DNA from 2 places in the Paenibacillus sp. IHB B 3415 genome. Region 1 is predicted to be linked to the other one. Evidence: a T-box and tRNA genes for the amino acid it is inferred to sense, from the RefSeq annotation. Region 1 holds a T-box; the other holds one or more tRNA genes.
The links. A T-box is a leader RNA that pairs with one kind of tRNA and senses whether it is charged. The one in region 1 lies ahead of metG (methionine--tRNA ligase), so its partner is inferred to be a tRNA-Met.
Positions count from the first base shown of each region.

Region 2: it has a tRNA-Met gene. The T-box ahead of metG (methionine--tRNA ligase) is inferred to sense a tRNA for this amino acid. The anticodon was not compared.

Region 1 covers NZ_JUEI01000022.1:32,428-40,206, forward strand. Annotated here, with positions in the region: gene QW71_RS11985 (aldo/keto reductase) at 1-942, shown strand, start outside; gene metG (methionine--tRNA ligase) at 1,567-3,243, opposite strand; T-box leader at 3,293-3,562, opposite strand; gene QW71_RS11995 (site-2 protease family protein) at 3,637-4,722, shown strand; gene QW71_RS39790 (hypothetical protein) at 4,790-5,005, shown strand; gene QW71_RS12000 (GNAT family N-acetyltransferase) at 5,128-5,571, shown strand; gene QW71_RS12005 (DUF3892 domain-containing protein) at 5,664-5,900, shown strand; gene QW71_RS12010 (hypothetical protein) at 6,146-6,700, shown strand; gene QW71_RS12015 (DUF1292 domain-containing protein) at 6,785-7,108, shown strand; gene QW71_RS12020 (aminotransferase class I/II-fold pyridoxal phosphate-dependent enzyme) at 7,300-7,779, opposite strand, start outside.
Region 2 covers NZ_JUEI01000056.1:111,585-119,363, forward strand. Annotated here, with positions in the region: gene carB (carbamoyl-phosphate synthase large subunit) at 1-142, shown strand, start outside; gene pyrF (orotidine-5'-phosphate decarboxylase) at 338-1,054, shown strand; gene pyrE (orotate phosphoribosyltransferase) at 1,051-1,692, shown strand; gene QW71_RS41850 (hypothetical protein) at 1,861-1,992, shown strand; gene QW71_RS23080 (extracellular solute-binding protein) at 2,274-3,830, shown strand; gene QW71_RS41015 (hypothetical protein) at 4,266-4,430, shown strand; tRNA gene QW71_RS23090 (tRNA-Met) at 4,514-4,590, shown strand; tRNA gene QW71_RS23095 (tRNA-Met) at 4,633-4,709, shown strand; tRNA gene QW71_RS23100 (tRNA-Ile) at 4,757-4,830, shown strand; gene QW71_RS23105 (VOC family protein) at 5,333-5,743, opposite strand; gene QW71_RS23110 (undecaprenyl-diphosphate phosphatase) at 6,223-7,026, shown strand; gene QW71_RS23115 (hypothetical protein) at 7,206-7,595, shown strand; gene QW71_RS23120 (SDR family NAD(P)-dependent oxidoreductase) at 7,702-7,779, opposite strand, start outside.

The sequences.
Region 1 (7,779 bases):
AGAACACTCGGAAACGAAGGGCTGGCAGTATCGGCTCTGGGACTAGGAACGATGATGATGCCGGACAATGAAGAGTCGGTAAAAGTGATCCATGGGGCACTCGACCTGGGAGTAACCCTGCTGGACACAGCAGATATCTATGGAGATTTCGCGCAGCAGCGTTTTGGCAGCAATGAGAGGCTCGTGGGCCGCGCGCTTAAAGGCAGACGGGATAAAGCGGTTATTGCGACCAAATTTGGCGTTACGCATACTCAGGGCCCCAAGGGTGATCCGGCTTATATCAAAAAATCCGTAGATTCCAGCTTATACCATCTTGGTATGGATTATATTGATTTGTATTATCAGCACCGTCCTGATCCGAACACACCTATCGAGGAGACTATAGGCACGTTGGCTGAACTGGTCAAGGAAGGAAAGATCCGCTACATTGGCTTATCGGAAGCTTCCCCTGAGCTGATACGCCGTGCACATGCGGTACATCCCATTACGGCACTGCAGACAGAATATTCGCTCTGGAGCCGGGAGGTAGAGGATGAAATATTGCCGCTGGTCAAAGAACTGGGCATCGGATTCGTACCTTATAGTCCGCTGGGCCGCGGATTTCTGACCGGTCAGATTAAAAGCTTTGACGACCTGCCGGCGGACGATTACCGCCGTCACTATCCGCGGTTCCAGGGAGAGAATTTCGCCAGGAATCTCGAAGTGGTCTCGCTGATCGGGCAGATGGCAGCCGAGAAGGACTGTGCTCCTTCGCAGCTTGCGCTGGCCTGGCTGCTTGCGCAGGGTGAGCAAATTGTGCCGATCCCGGGAACAAAGCGGCTGGAGCGGGTACAAGAGAATCTCGGCGCGTTGCAGGTGGTATTGTCAGCGGAAGATCTGGCCCGGATCGAGCGGATCTCCCCGCAGGGTGTTGCAGCCGGAGGGCGCTTTCCCGGCCATTAAGGGCTGAAGGGTTAAGAATTGCAGCAGCATCAGTTATGCATTGAAATCCAAAAGCGTTCTTATCTGCACCGCTTATTTTTGTGAGCGGTCTGCGGATAAGAACGCTTTTGGAGTTGCGCCGGCATATCGCTGGTGTTCGGAAACTTGTGGAAACAGAAACAGGTAACAGGTGACAGGTGACAGGTAACAAGTAACAGGTAACGAATAGCAGGTAGCAGGTGTACTGGAGCAAGTGTTCATCGCAAAAGTGAATCGGACTGAGAGGACCCTATTTCCCGAAAAAGCCGCTTTTGAGGCTGAATCGGACTGAGATTCCGTTATTTTGTTCATCCGGCCCCAAAATGAGGGGTGGCCGGGCATATAAGAGATTCTCAGTCCGTTTGACCGGGGAATCTGCCTGATTTGCAGGAATAGAGGAATCTCAGTCCGCCTCATCAGCCAGCTGACGAGGGGATGATGAAGCTCCCGCTCAACCTTCGTCAAGTTCGGGAACACCGCCAGATCCCGCAAGTTCCCGCCAAATCCACCAAAGATGTTGCTGCTAAGCTGCAGCAGCAGCCGTATTCACCTATTAGAGACTAATTAGTGGAAACACTTCGGTAGCCACGCTTAAAGCTCAGGCTGCTAACCCTCGCCGTCACGGCGCTGCAAGCTCTTGAGGCGCTCGGTTTCCTCCTCAATCCGCGCCACATCAATCCGTTCGAACAATAATTCCAGCCCCTGCACCCGCTGATGCGCCGGAACGGACACTGGCTGCCATACAGGCTGTTCTAAGGCCAAGAACCGCCTGATCTTGCCGCAGGAGAATGGAATGAACGGGTTCAGCAGGTTGGACAGATTAGCAATGATCTGTACACAGGTATACAGCGTACTGGCACAGGCGGCGGGGTCATTTTTAATCTGCAGCCACGGCTGCTGCTGATCGAAATATTTGTTGGCCTGGCGGATATGGGTGAAGACATGCTCGAGCGCTTCTTTGAAGCTGCCCCCCTCAATAAGTCTCCCGGTCTCGCTGTACAGAGTACTAATGCTGCTGGCCCAAACGGCATCCATTGTGCCCTCAGGCACCTCGCCATTCCAGAACTTATTCACGAATACCAGACTGCGGTTGACGAAATTACCGAAGGCACCCAGCAGCTCGCTGTTATGGCTGTAGATGAATTCTCTCCACGAGAAGTCGGCATCCCGTTTCTCAGGACCGTTCGCTGTCAGGAAATACCGGATGGAATCCGGGTCGTAGCGGCTGAGAATATCCGGCACCCAGACGGCCCAGTTACGGCTTGTGGAGAATTTCTCCCCTTCCAGCGTCATGTATTCACAGGAGAAGATGCGGTCCGGCAGATGCAGGTCTTCAGCACCCAGCAGCAGAGCCGGCCAGATCAGGCTGTGAAAAGGCACATTATCCTTGCCGTGCACATAATAGGCCGTAATGGGAGGGTTCCCGGCGTCCTTGTCCTCAGAGGATTCCAGCCAGAAATCCTCCCAGCGGTTGCCGGTCCCGGCAGCCCACTGTTTGCTGGCGGACAGATAGCCGCTGACCGCTTCGATCCACACATAGATTTTTTTGTCCGTGAAGCCGTCCGCCGGAACATCCACCCCCCAGTCCAGATCCCGCGTTGCGGCGCGGTCCTGCAGTCCTTCCTGCAGATATCTGCGGGTTAAGCGCACAGCATTGTCTCTCCATCCCTGCGCAGAATCTACGTATTCCGAGAGTGCGCTTTGGAAGCTGGACAGTGACAAATAATAATGCAGGGTGGAACGCAGCACTGGCGGGGTTCCGCAGATTTTGCAGGTACGCTCCAGCAGGTCAACCGGGTCGAGCATCGTAGAACAGTAATCACATTGGTCACCCCGGGCCTGCTGTCCGCAGACCGGGCAGATTCCCTCTACATAACGGTCCGGCAAGTAGCGCTCATCCTGCTCACAGTAGCATTGGAGCGTGGACTTCTGGTACAGATACCCGTTATCCAGCAGCTTAAGGAACAGCTCCTGCACTACGCTGTGATGATGCTCCTGATCGGTCCGGGTGTACAAGTCATAGGTGAATCCCAGCGTGCGGAAGCAATCTGCGAACTCCTGATGATATCTGCTGGCGAATTCACCAGGGGATACACCTTCCTGCGCTGCCTGTACAGCAACTGGAGTGCCGTGGCAGTCACTGCCGGAGACATAGAGTACAGCGTCGCCTTTGGCACGGTGATAGCGGGCCAGGATATCTCCCGGCAGAATACTCGCAAGCCTGCCCAGATGCAAGGAGCCATTGGCATACGGCCAAGCCCCTCCGATAAAAATGTTTGTCATCTAAATTCCTCCTAAGGTTCGGTTGAACACAAAAAAGACTCTCATCCCCAAAAGGGACGAGAGCCTGTGCTCACGTGTTACCACCCAAATTCATCAATGCCTTGCGGCATCCACCTCTTCAGGTACGTCCGCATAAGCCTGCGGGTATACCCTAGCATGGTAACGGATGCGGGTTCCGGCGCAGCCTACGTCCCGTTCATGCGGGCTTCGATGCGCAGCTCTGAGACCATATTCCCTTGGGTTTTCTTTGCTCCTTTTCAGCGGCTGGAGCTCTCTGTGAAAGAATGGCCAAGGTACTCTTTCTCTTCATAGCTATTGTGGTTATCCTAATTACTGGATATCATATATGCAGGTGCAGGCGAATGTCAACACCAGATACAGAAATAAAGGAGAATGAGACTTTTGCCGGAAAACAAGCAGGAAAAGAAAAGCTCAGGCATAATGGGATGGCTTGGTAGCGTAGGGGTCCTGCTGCTGCTGAAGGGCAAAACCATTCTGTCTCTGCTTAAGCTGGGGAAGATTGCGGGACCGCTGATTTCGATGATGGTATCTATCTGGGCCTACGCATTGATCTCACCCTGGCAATTTGCAGTGGGCTTCGTTGCCTTATTATTTGTTCATGAGATCGGCCATGTTATCGCCGCCAAGCGGATCGGGCTGCCGGTGAGCGCACCGCTGTTTGTTCCTTTTATGGGCGCATTAATTACGATGAAGAAACAACCGCTGGATGCCAGAGAGGAAGCCTATGTTGCTTTTGGAGGCCCCATTCTGGGGAGCATTGGCGCGGCCGCCGTCTTCGGAGCAGCTTATTACTATCAGAGCCCGCTGCTGTATTCACTAGCCTATGTCGGGTTTTTCCTTAACCTGATCAACCTGCTGCCGATTCATCCGCTGGATGGGGGAAGAATTGCAACTGCGGTTACCCGGTGGTTATGGCTGGTAGGTCTGGTTGGAGGTCTGGCAGTGATCATCTATCTTAAATCTATTCTGTTCGGTATTATCTGGCTGTTATTTGCCTATGACATGTACAAGAAATATATCAGCCGGCGCACGAAGAATCAGATGCATGCCGTATTGAAGAGCTTCCTGATACCGATTGAGGATTTGCAGGATCAAGGGTATCTGATTCCCGGACCTGAGCACAAAAGGGAGCTGCCTTTTACCACCTACAGTGATTTGAACCGCCAGCAATATCTTGGTGTCCGCTGGGACAATCTGGACTACTACGGTACAACGACTATGCCTGTACAGTCTATGATCAGTAAAGTCCGGATCGTGCAGCTGGACCAGCTGTATGTAGATACTAAGCTGCAGCTGAAGATGCAGTGTGAGATCAGTTTTACAGTGTTTGATAATGATAAATATTATGATGTGCCGGCCGCGTCACGCTGGAGATATGGTATTGCTTATTTTGTACTCGCAGGCTTTCTCGGCGGCATGATGTACCTTGTGCATATCGTTGGCAATGTAAATCTGTAAGGACTCGTTTATGAAGCCCCTGATTCGTCAAAGCTGTATAGAGCCAAGAAGAACAGGGGGTACAACTATGCGCAGGTCAATAGTGTGGAGCGGAGTCATTGGAGTATGTGTGATGCTGGGGACGGCCGGATGTGCGGCTGGCGGTGAGGCTCCCGGGTATACGGGGATTCATAAGATGACCGGGCTGGATGGCAGACTGGATACACCGGATGGTCTTATATCACCGGTTATGCAGGATGTGTACGACCGTTCGATTCCGGAAGAGGTGTATTCCATTCAGTAGTCCGGCGGACGCGGCTTATCCGTCTTCCCTATCCCTGAAGACCTGAGGCTCTATACAGGATATTAAAAATTCTGTATAATGGCTCAATGTTGATTGGACCTACAGAGAGGGGTTAGAGGAGAATGGCAGTAGAAATCGTACATGTCACTACAGAGGAGCAGCTCCAGATGGCGCTTGCGATCCGCAATAAAGTATTCGTGGACGAACAAAAGGTGCCGGCTGAAGAGGAAATGGATGAATATGATGTGATCGGTGACAATGCGCATCATTTCCTGCTTAAGGACAACGGGGAGCCGGCAGCTACCGGAAGACTAATTTATTACAAGGCAGAGACTGCTAAAATGCAGCGGATTGCTGTTCACGAGCAATACCGGTCCAAGGGTTTCGGACGGATTTTACTGCTCGCCATGGAGGGGCATGCCCGTGAACTCGGTCTGGTAGCTTCTATTCTCGATGCCCAGTGTCATGCAGAAGCCTTTTACAGCAAACTGGGCTATGAAGTGATTTCTCTGGAGCCCTTCTATGATGCCGGTATTCTTCATGTGAGAATGCAGAAAACGCTCTAATCAGAACTGGTACATACTCTTTCGATTCTATGGACAAGCTATCTGTGAGCCAGAATGATGGCTAATCCCAGGCGCGAAGGAGAAGATCCTAAGTGATGAACAACGAACGTGAACGCTTTATTGCAGCCCAACGAAACGGTGATGGTGATCTGACCAAGTTCCAGACCTCTTCCGGCCGTGTGCTGGATTATCAGCAGGCACTTCAGGAGGTTCAGTCCGGGAGTATTGCCGGAGTCAACGCATTCAAAGGGAAAGACGGAGAAATGTATATTCGCGGCGATGCAGATGGGGATCCTACCAACAATCTGGATCAGCTTCCGCAATTTTAACCAGGCATAGATAACAGGATGAAACGGCCGGGCAAGCATCTATTCGATGTAATTGTCCGGCTTTTTTTGTGTTGCGGGGAGGGCACATTTCCCTGAAATTCCATAGATTCCATACCGAAACCGGTTGCATAATGGTGCGTTTTTCTTTTCTACTGCAAAAAGAAATAATTCCCTGAATTCTGCGCAACTTGTCGAAGGGTTGGTAGTATACATTAACAGCATGAATTATTTGGAGGGGCTCTACAATGAGATGGAGAAAAATTGCTCTATGCGTGGTTGTGTTTTCCATGATGGGAAGCTCATATTTGTTCGCTGACGCTGTAAACCAGAAAATCAAAGTGTGGAGCAATGGAAAGGAAATAGCTGATGGGGGCTATTTAATTGACGGCAAGGCCTATATCCCTGCGAGAGAAGCGGGAGGTGTCGTCAGCTGGGACGGTTCAGGCAAAGTGACGATCCTCAAGCCTAATGTGCATATTGTGCTGTTCAAGGGTGATACGGTATTCGGCAATGTAAACACAGGCAAGCTGAAGATGAAGATCCTAACCCAGGTTGACAGCCTGAAGGACAGCGTCTCAGCTGTGAAGGTGGCAATCACCGATCCGTCAGGGAATGTGAAGGATATTCTGGAGGATGCCGGCGGCTCGAAGAATGAGGACTTCTGGTTCTCCACCCCGGAATTCACCTATGATTTCAAAGAATCCGGCAAATACAGTGTAGGGTTCTTCATCAAGTCATCCAAGAGCGGAGATTACGTTCTTGTGTCAGAAAAGGTGGTTACGGCTTCGGCCAAGAATTAACCGGGGTCTGCAAATTGACCTGAACTTATCTTACGTGTTACGATACCAAATGTAGGATAATTCAATTTAAAGTGAGGTATTTCAATGAGCGATCACAAACATGAGCATGGCCATGAACATGGTGAAGCATGCGGTTGCGGACATGATCACGACCATGAGCACGAGGAGTTTGTGCTGACCTTGACGAACGAGCAGGGCGAAGATGTAGAGATGGTGCTGGTAGAAACGTTTGACGTAGGCGAGAAGTTATACGCACTGCTGCTCGAGCGCGAAAACCCTGAAGCAGACGGCATCATTCTGCGTATGGAAGAAGAAGACGAAGAAATGGTACTCTACAACATTGAAGATGAAGCTGAATGGAAAGCTGTTGAAGAAGCTTACAACGAGCTGCTGGCCCAGCAAGAATAGATTTCAGTGAATCAAGTACTTAGGCTTGCTGTCTTGGACAAGACAGCACCGCCTAATACAAAACCCCCCGAATAGATTTCAGTGAATCAAGTACTTAGGCTTGCTGTCTTGGACAAGACAGCACCGCCTAATACAAAACCCCGATACTGTAACAGTATCGGGGTTTTGTATTGCTGCAGGGCCAGAGCCGATTAAGAAATCGGCTCAGCCTCTACAATTACTTTGATGTTGGTAATGCTGCGGTCCTCAGGGCCTTTGACCGGCAGGCCGATTTCCACATGGTCGATGATATAGTCAATGTTATCTTGGGTAATAACTTCACCAGGGAGAAGAATCGGGATGCCCGGCGGATAAACATAGATAAATTCTGCAATAATGTAGCCTGCAGACTCCCGGAAGGGAACCAGCTGTGTATCGGCGTAGAAGGCATCTCTCGGAATCAGGGCCAGCTGCGGAATATTCGGCACCTGCACCTTCATCTCATAGATCTCACCTTTGCTGTAATGGATCGCTGAGAGCACGCGCAGAGCGGCTAACAACTTATCTACCGATTCCTGGGTATCTCCAGGGGTAATCAGGCAAAGAATATTATACATGTCGCTGAGTTCTACTTCGATGTTATACTTCTGACGCAGCCAGTTCTCGGTTTCGTATCCGGTAATGCCCAGATG
Region 2 (7,779 bases), on a different contig from region 1:
TGACGGGTTCCGTATCCGCCGGGAAGCGGTAGAGAACGGCGTTGTATGTATGACTTCGCTGGATACCGTAACCGCGCTGCTGAGAATGCTGCAGACGATCAACTTCTCGTCACAATCGATGCCTGCTTTTGTCGGACAATAATAAAATAGGGTGAGGGCAGCCGCTACAGGCTGCTACAAGGACGGTTTGCGTTAGCGCAGACCGTTCACCTATGCCCGGGACCTTGAAGAGCTCATTACCAATTGAATAAAGAAAGAAGGCTGGCAAATGGACGGGACCGCAGCACAGCAGCAACACGAACATGAGAACATCGGACAAGTAGAAAAGCGTAATGAAATGGCCGGACGGCTGATGGTTGCCCTGGACTATCCGGATGCGGCACAGGCGAGGCTATTACTCGACCAGCTGGAAGGTATCCCTTGCTATATGAAGGTTGGCATGCAGCTGTTCTATGCTGCCGGGCCGGACTTCATCCGGGAGCTGAAGGAACGCGGCTATTCGGTCTTCCTGGACGTCAAAATGCATGATATCCCGAACACAGTACGGGGCGGGGCTGAGAGTCTGACCATGCTGGGCGTTGATATGTTCAACGTGCATGCCGCCGGAGGAGCTGCCATGATGTCTGCTGCGCTGGAAGGTGCCGCCAAGGCCGTCAGTCTGCATCCGTCGCTGCATATTCCGCTTATTATCGCGGTGACCCAGCTGACCAGCACGAGCCAGGAGGTTATGAACAGCGAAATCGGCATCGCCGGCTCGGTGACGGACACGGTTGTACGTTACGCCAAGCTTGCGGCAGAAGCCGGGCTGCATGGTGTGGTGGCATCGCCGCAGGAATCAGCGGTGATCGCAGCAGCCTGCGGACCGGATTTCCGCACAGTGACCCCGGGTATCCGGCCTGCCGGTGCCTCGCTGGACGACCAGTCCCGCGTAATGACACCCGGACAAGCTATACGGCAGGGCAGCCACTACCTGGTAGTGGGCCGGCCGATTACGGCGGCGGCAGATCCGCGCGCCGCAGCACTTACCATTATTGAGGAGATGAGCGAAGTATGAGCCCATTAGAGAATAAAAGTGAACAAGTTGCACGTTATTTGCTGGAGATTGGAGCGGTAGCCCTGCGTCCGCAGGAGCCGTTCACCTGGACGTCCGGCATCAAATCGCCGATCTATTGCGATAACCGCCTGACCTTGTCTTTCCCGGTTGTCCGGAGCTACATTGCCGACGCCTTCGCAGAGCTGATCAGAGCCAGCTATCCGGACGCTGAGGTGATTGCCGGGACTGCAACCGCCGGAATTCCGCACGCGGCCTGGGTGGCCGATAAGCTCGGTCTGCCGATGGCTTATATCCGTGATAAGGCTAAAGGCCATGGCAAGCAGAACCAGATCGAAGGACTGATCGCTCCCGGCCAGAAGGTGATCGTGATCGAGGATCTGATCTCCACCGGCGGCAGCTCGATCAAGGCCGCGCAGGCTGTGCAGGAAGCTGGCGGCGTACCGCTGGCCGTACTGGCCATCTTCAGCTACGAGCTGGACCGCGCCGTAGAAGCCTTCGCCGCTGCGGATATCCCGCTGCAGAGCCTGTCCAACTACAGCACACTCATTGATGTGGCGCTGGCTCAAGGCACGATCGCTGACTCGGATGTAGCGCTGCTGCAATCGTGGCGCAAAGACCCGGCAGCATTTGGCGTATAAGCTGGATTGCTGGCTGTCAGCAGGTTCAGGAGGGCGGAATACATCAATTCCTCCCACTGGATTTGTTACCGGCCAATTGGAGTATACTTTGTGAGCGGTGTGGACATTAATGTTGTACGTTTTACAACTTTGACTCATGAATAGCCAGGTGTTCAGGAGGATTGTTGTATGAAATACAAGAATATTCCTGCTAAGCCGCTTGGTGAAGAGGAAATGCTGCATTTTCTACAACAAATTTCGATATGGGCCGATAGGATGAGGAAAATGTTGTATTATGGGCAGGATTTTATGGAAAGCTGACTGATCTCTACCATAGAAGGCGGATGAATGGGGAATTTCATGCGACAACAGCCGCCGCCCGGAAGCAGGCAAGAAATACAGCAAGAAGCCCCGTGCCTTGACAGGCTCAGCAGGGGCTTCTTTTGCGTTAGAATGAAGCAGTCTGTGCCAAGGTGAACAAACTGTCTTTTTAGTTTAAACGGGATGTCACTTCCGATATTCGAATAGGCTATATAATGCTAAATAAAGGAATGTTCAGCCACTTGTCCAGGCTTATGATATTTCATTAGGAGGTTATAAATATGGCTAAATCAACGATTCATCTTCTGCTCAGGCGCGGGCTTCCGCTGGCACTCTGTGCGGCGGTACTGCTGCCTGTTGTTCCAGATGCCGCCTCTGCCACTGCGGCCAAACCCTTGGCGCCAACCGTGGTGACGCAGCCATCAGGCGGGCAGCGTGTCCTGCGGATCGGCAGCCTGTGGAGTAACAGCGAAGATACCTATCTGCGCCAGAACCTGACTGACCTCTATGAATTTACACATCCGGACGTGAAGCTGGAGTTTGTTCCGGCGGTGGATCAGGAGCAGTTCCGCTTCACCAACACGTACATGGTGGAAGGACCGGAAGTTTTGAGGCATATGCGTGATATCATGCTGGGCAGTGATCCGGTCGATGTGATTATAGGAGACAGTAGCCTGATCGAAAATCTGGCGGATCAGAATCTGCTTGAGCCGCTGCAGCCGCTGATTGACCGTGACGGCTATGATATCAGCAATATGGCACCGACGATGCTAAATGGTGTCCGCGAGCTTGGCAGAGGCCACCTGTTTGCTCTGGCACCTACTTTCAACGCCAGCGTAGTTTTCTACAATAAAGGGATATTCGATGCTGCCGGAGTGAGTTATCCAACGGACGGGATGACCTGGGATGAATTCTTCACGCTTGCAGGTATGGTGACGAAGACCTCCAAGCAGTTGGATGAGCGGATATATGGCTTCACAAGGAGCCGTTATGTCGGCGATCCGTTCGGGGATATGCAGGCTTATCTCTCTCCTCTGCAAGTTGCTATGTACGATAACCAAGGCGGGGCAATGACAGTAAATAATGCGCTGTGGAGCAAAGGCTGGACTACCTTCAGCAATCTGATTCAGAAGAAGATTATCCCCGGCCCGGATGATATTGAAGCCGCAGCCGCAGCCGCAGCTGTTGCCGAACCTGCAGAGGCCGAATTTAACCCGTTTCTGGGAGACTGGTTTCTGACGGGCAAAGCGGCAATGGTCATCGGGGAATATGGTTATATCAACGAGCTGGCTTCCGCGGACCGCAATGCGCTCCTGATCAAGAACATTAATTTCAGACATGTGGATTGGGGAATCGCTGCCGTACCTACGTTTGCCGAGAAGCCGGGCGTGGCTGTAGGCGCCGGACTGGATCAGATGCTGGCCATCAGCAGTACCGCGCAGAATGAAGAGGATGCCTGGGAATTGATCAAATTTGTGAACAGCAACGAAGTAGCCAAAATCAAGGCGGCCAATCCTTATCAGCTTACCTCCCGGATGGATTTCAACCGTTCACAGAAGGCTGGAGTAAGCCTTGAACCCTTTTACAATGTGAAGCCGGTGCCGGTGACGGACGCTAATGTGAATAGTCTGGCATACAAGATACCTAATATTTATCAGATTAATCTGGCCGGACAAATGCTGTTCAGCGAAGTCATTCAAGGCAAACGGACGGTAGCGAATGCCCTCAAGGCCTGGGAGCAACAGGGCAACCATATGCTTAACGCGATGCGCAAAGATCCCGCGGTCTTGTTCAATCTAGACAACGGCTGGCTGGAGCGAAGTGCGAAGGGCAAGTAGTATAGCGTCAAATTTAAACTAGTGAGAACCACTTTGGAAAATCATTTGCCAATGGTTTGTAGTGACCCCATTATGGTATATCCGATCCGGTATGCTTAAGTGCACTTTGTACAACTAAATCGTCTGATTTATAACCAAATAATCGTTTAGTTGTATTTCGTGCAATTAAACTTCGAGTTGCAGACGGTTTTCCCCGATTCGGGCAGATTTAGTTGTACAGACTACAGTTATAAGAGGCAAGCATCCCTTTTTGCTGTTTTTAATTGTACATTATACAACTATCCTCTGAATTCTTGAATGGAAAATAATTTCAGACAAGCGGTGCAGAATTTTCCAGCCGTTCCGCAGGGCTTTTTTCCTGTTATTAATGAAAAAATGGGCATGCTAAGGATCAGAGCAGCAGCATACATTAATACGAAAAAGGAGAAGGGCATCATGAATTGGATATACTTCGCGAAATTGTTCAGGACAAGATTTCAAGCGGGTTGTCTGGCCAAAAGACTCGAACAGGACGGCTGGATCTACGGCTATCATGATCCGCGTTTTGTGGAAATTTACCGTTCGCGCAAAGGCCGCTACGGTGTGCGTTTTCTGCCATAAACAAATTAACCAAATTCATCCTTGACTTTATCCATACTTATATTGTATATTATCTATTGTCGCTGTTTGAATATGATTACTGACGCGGGGTGGAGCAGCCCGGTAGCTCGTCGGGCTCATAACCCGAAGGCCGCAGGTTCAAATCCTGCCCCCGCAACCAATTTTATTTCATCAGACAGCGCTGTTTGAATATGATTACTGACGCGGGGTGGAGCAGCCCGGTAGCTCGTCGGGCTCATAACCCGAAGGCCGCAGGTTCAAATCCTGCCCCCGCAACCAATTTTATTTCATCAGACAGCACTTGTTAAATACGGATATCCTAGTCCGGGCCCTTAGCTCAGTTGGTTAGAGCGGTCGGCTCATAACCGATTGGTCACAGGTTCGAGTCCTGTAGGGCCCACTTCACTAAAACCCTTACCTTGTAAGGGTTTTTTGCTGTTTATAGACTCGACGAAGCGAATATGCTTGAGTGGGGAAAGGTCATATTTTTAAGCTTGCTAACGGATTTGCTAACGGAGACTTTTCTTTTATTCCACAGGTTCAACCTTAGATGGTTGGGGGCTTTTTTTGTTTGAAGACAGATTTTGCTTGTTTAGCATAGTAATCGAGTAACCAATTGCATTGCTTGGATGCTGTTTATTTATATTTTTTGGAATTATATTTATTAATTCGGGCTCAACCTTAAAATCAGTGCTTTACGGCTAAGTCCCCATGTGATGCCGATTGCACTCCAGTAGGAATCCACCCCGTCGAGCTCCAGCAAGCAGACTGGCAAGCGATTATGGACAATTTCAAAGCCTATACCGAACAAAACTAATCATCGCGAAGAAGACGCCGGGGAAGGTACCCGTCGTCTTCCCTTGTTAATCCAGGTATGAGTGCGCTCTCCGTTATCCTTAACCTTAAGCTTCATCCGTGTTCATGTAGTTGATTGCCCACATATGGCCGTCCAAGTCCTCGAAGGCCCAATGGTACATGAATCCATAATCCTCAGGTTCTTCGTACGATTTCCCGCCCAAGGAGACCGCAGTATTCACGATTTCATCCACCTTTTCTCGGCTCTCGAAGGTGAGTGCGATCGTCATTTGCGCATACTTTTCCGTATCAACGGTTTCCTTCTGCGTGAGTGAATTTAATAGTTCTTTGGTGAGCAGCATGATCTGCAGGTTGTCGCCGATCACGATGGCTACCGAATTCTCATTATCGGGGAATTGCGGGTTGAGCTCGAATCCGAGTCCGGTGAAGAACGCCTTCGATTGTTCTACGTTGTTTACAGGCAGATTGAAGCTCGTGAATGTGGACATTAATGCCATTTTTAAACACCTCATCTTCAAAATGGTTTGTTGTCATTGATGCCTTCGTTTATTTAGACGAAAGCCAATCCGGGAATTCATCGGTCTACTTGATTCCTGCCACTCCTGTATTATTGTAAATGCAAACCCAGTATATCAACGAACTTCTCACCATACCAGAGTTACACGTAAGCCAGATTCTGCTTGTCAATCACAATGAACTTTATATCGACGCCACTCCCGTCGCCCAGCTTTAAAGCTCCCCGATCTGCCTGTCTGTGCAGCATGTGATTCGCAAAGTTACCAATGGGACGCGAACCATACGCCATCTGTCAGTCTTCAAGAGGAAAGGGAGTGATATAGGGGATCATTTCAATGATCAATGTGACAATTCTGTCATGCTGAATGGAAGATTGTAAGGTCAATCGATTGGGAAAAAATTATGACCCCCGTATACTGGAAATAAAAAGAATCCATTTCTGAAAGGGGATTATCCACTGGTGACTGACATTATTAAAGCAATCATCCTCGGCATAATCGAAGGTTTAACTGAGTTTCTACCGGTATCATCTACTGGACATCTTATTTTAGCAGGTGATTTGCTTAGCTTTGAGGGAGAAGCTGCAATCACTTTTAAGATTGTTATACAGCTGGGTGCAGTGATGGCGGTGTTAATTCTGTACTGGAAAAGGTATTTGGAGATTGGGTCTAATATGATTAGAATGGATTTTTCCAAAAGTAAAGGATTAAACATCATTCATATGATATTAGCCATGTTGCCTGCATTAATCCTGTATCTCCTCTTCAAGGACACTATAAAAAGCCGTTTATTCGGCCCGACTCCTGTCGTGATCGGTCTAGTAGTCGGTGGTCTATTGATGATCATCGCTGCACGGAATAGGCGGACAGAAACCGCTGATACGATGGATGGGATTAGCTATAAACAAGCTTTCGGAATCGGTCTGTTCCAATGCCTGGCGTTATGGCCGGGATTCTCGAGATCAGGTTCGACGATTTCAGGCGGCCTTTTGCTAGGCACTAGCCAAAAAGCCGCCGCAGATTTTACATTTCTTATTTCCGTCCCTGTCATGTTTGGTGCAAGCTTGTTGGATTTGTATGATAGTCGTGATTTGTTGAGTTCTGACGATTTACTTCTAATGTTAATTGGCTTTGCGGCATCCTTCATAGTGGCAATGATTGCAGTAGTGACCTTTATCAAACTGATTAAACGTCTTCGCTTGGAATGGTTCGCTCTCTATCGGTTTGTTTTAGCAGCTCTCTTCTATCTAATCGTCATACACTAATTCGTTCCATTTATTTGTTAAGGATCTAATGTGAGTTTCTGGAGAAGGTTGAAATTTTCACAATGTATTTTTGTTTCAAAATGCGATACACTGGAATCACACAAGATTGTGATTGCTAACTGAAGGAATTTTACAGCAGCGGAAAATCACATCTTCTTATCTATTTGGGAGGTGTCTTTTTGGAAGACGTAATTGATTTTGTCCAAACTTTCAAAGGTTTAGAGGCGCGGATTAATGAATTCATTAACGAGGATTCGTCTCTGGAATATGTGGAGGGATCTGAAGAAGTAGTGGCTGGAGGAGCTTACGCCTGGTCTAAATTAAAACCCGCTGAAATAAATAAGCAAGATCACATTGACTCTGATTATATGGAATTAGCAGATGAGGTCAGAAAAGTTTTGAAAAATGAGCACAGCCCCCATATTGAAAAATTTGAACGGAGTTGCGCCTTAGTTTTAAACTATATTCGGCAAGATACTTTGCTCTGGGTTCCTGGTTTGAAAAATGTGATTGAAAATATAAAATCCGAATTGGATTTACAGCAGTTTTTCGTGGAAGTGACACGATAGTCTATTATATTGAGGCCCGTCAACCGTATTCCGTTGGCGGGCATTTTTCTTTCGTGGCAAGTCTAACCTTTACTATTATTATAGTCAGAATAAGCAGTTGACTGCATTACCAGGCATAAACCCCATTTACATCGAGAAACTCCCCGTTATGCCGTTTACCATCCGTTGCGTAGCCGACAATAAT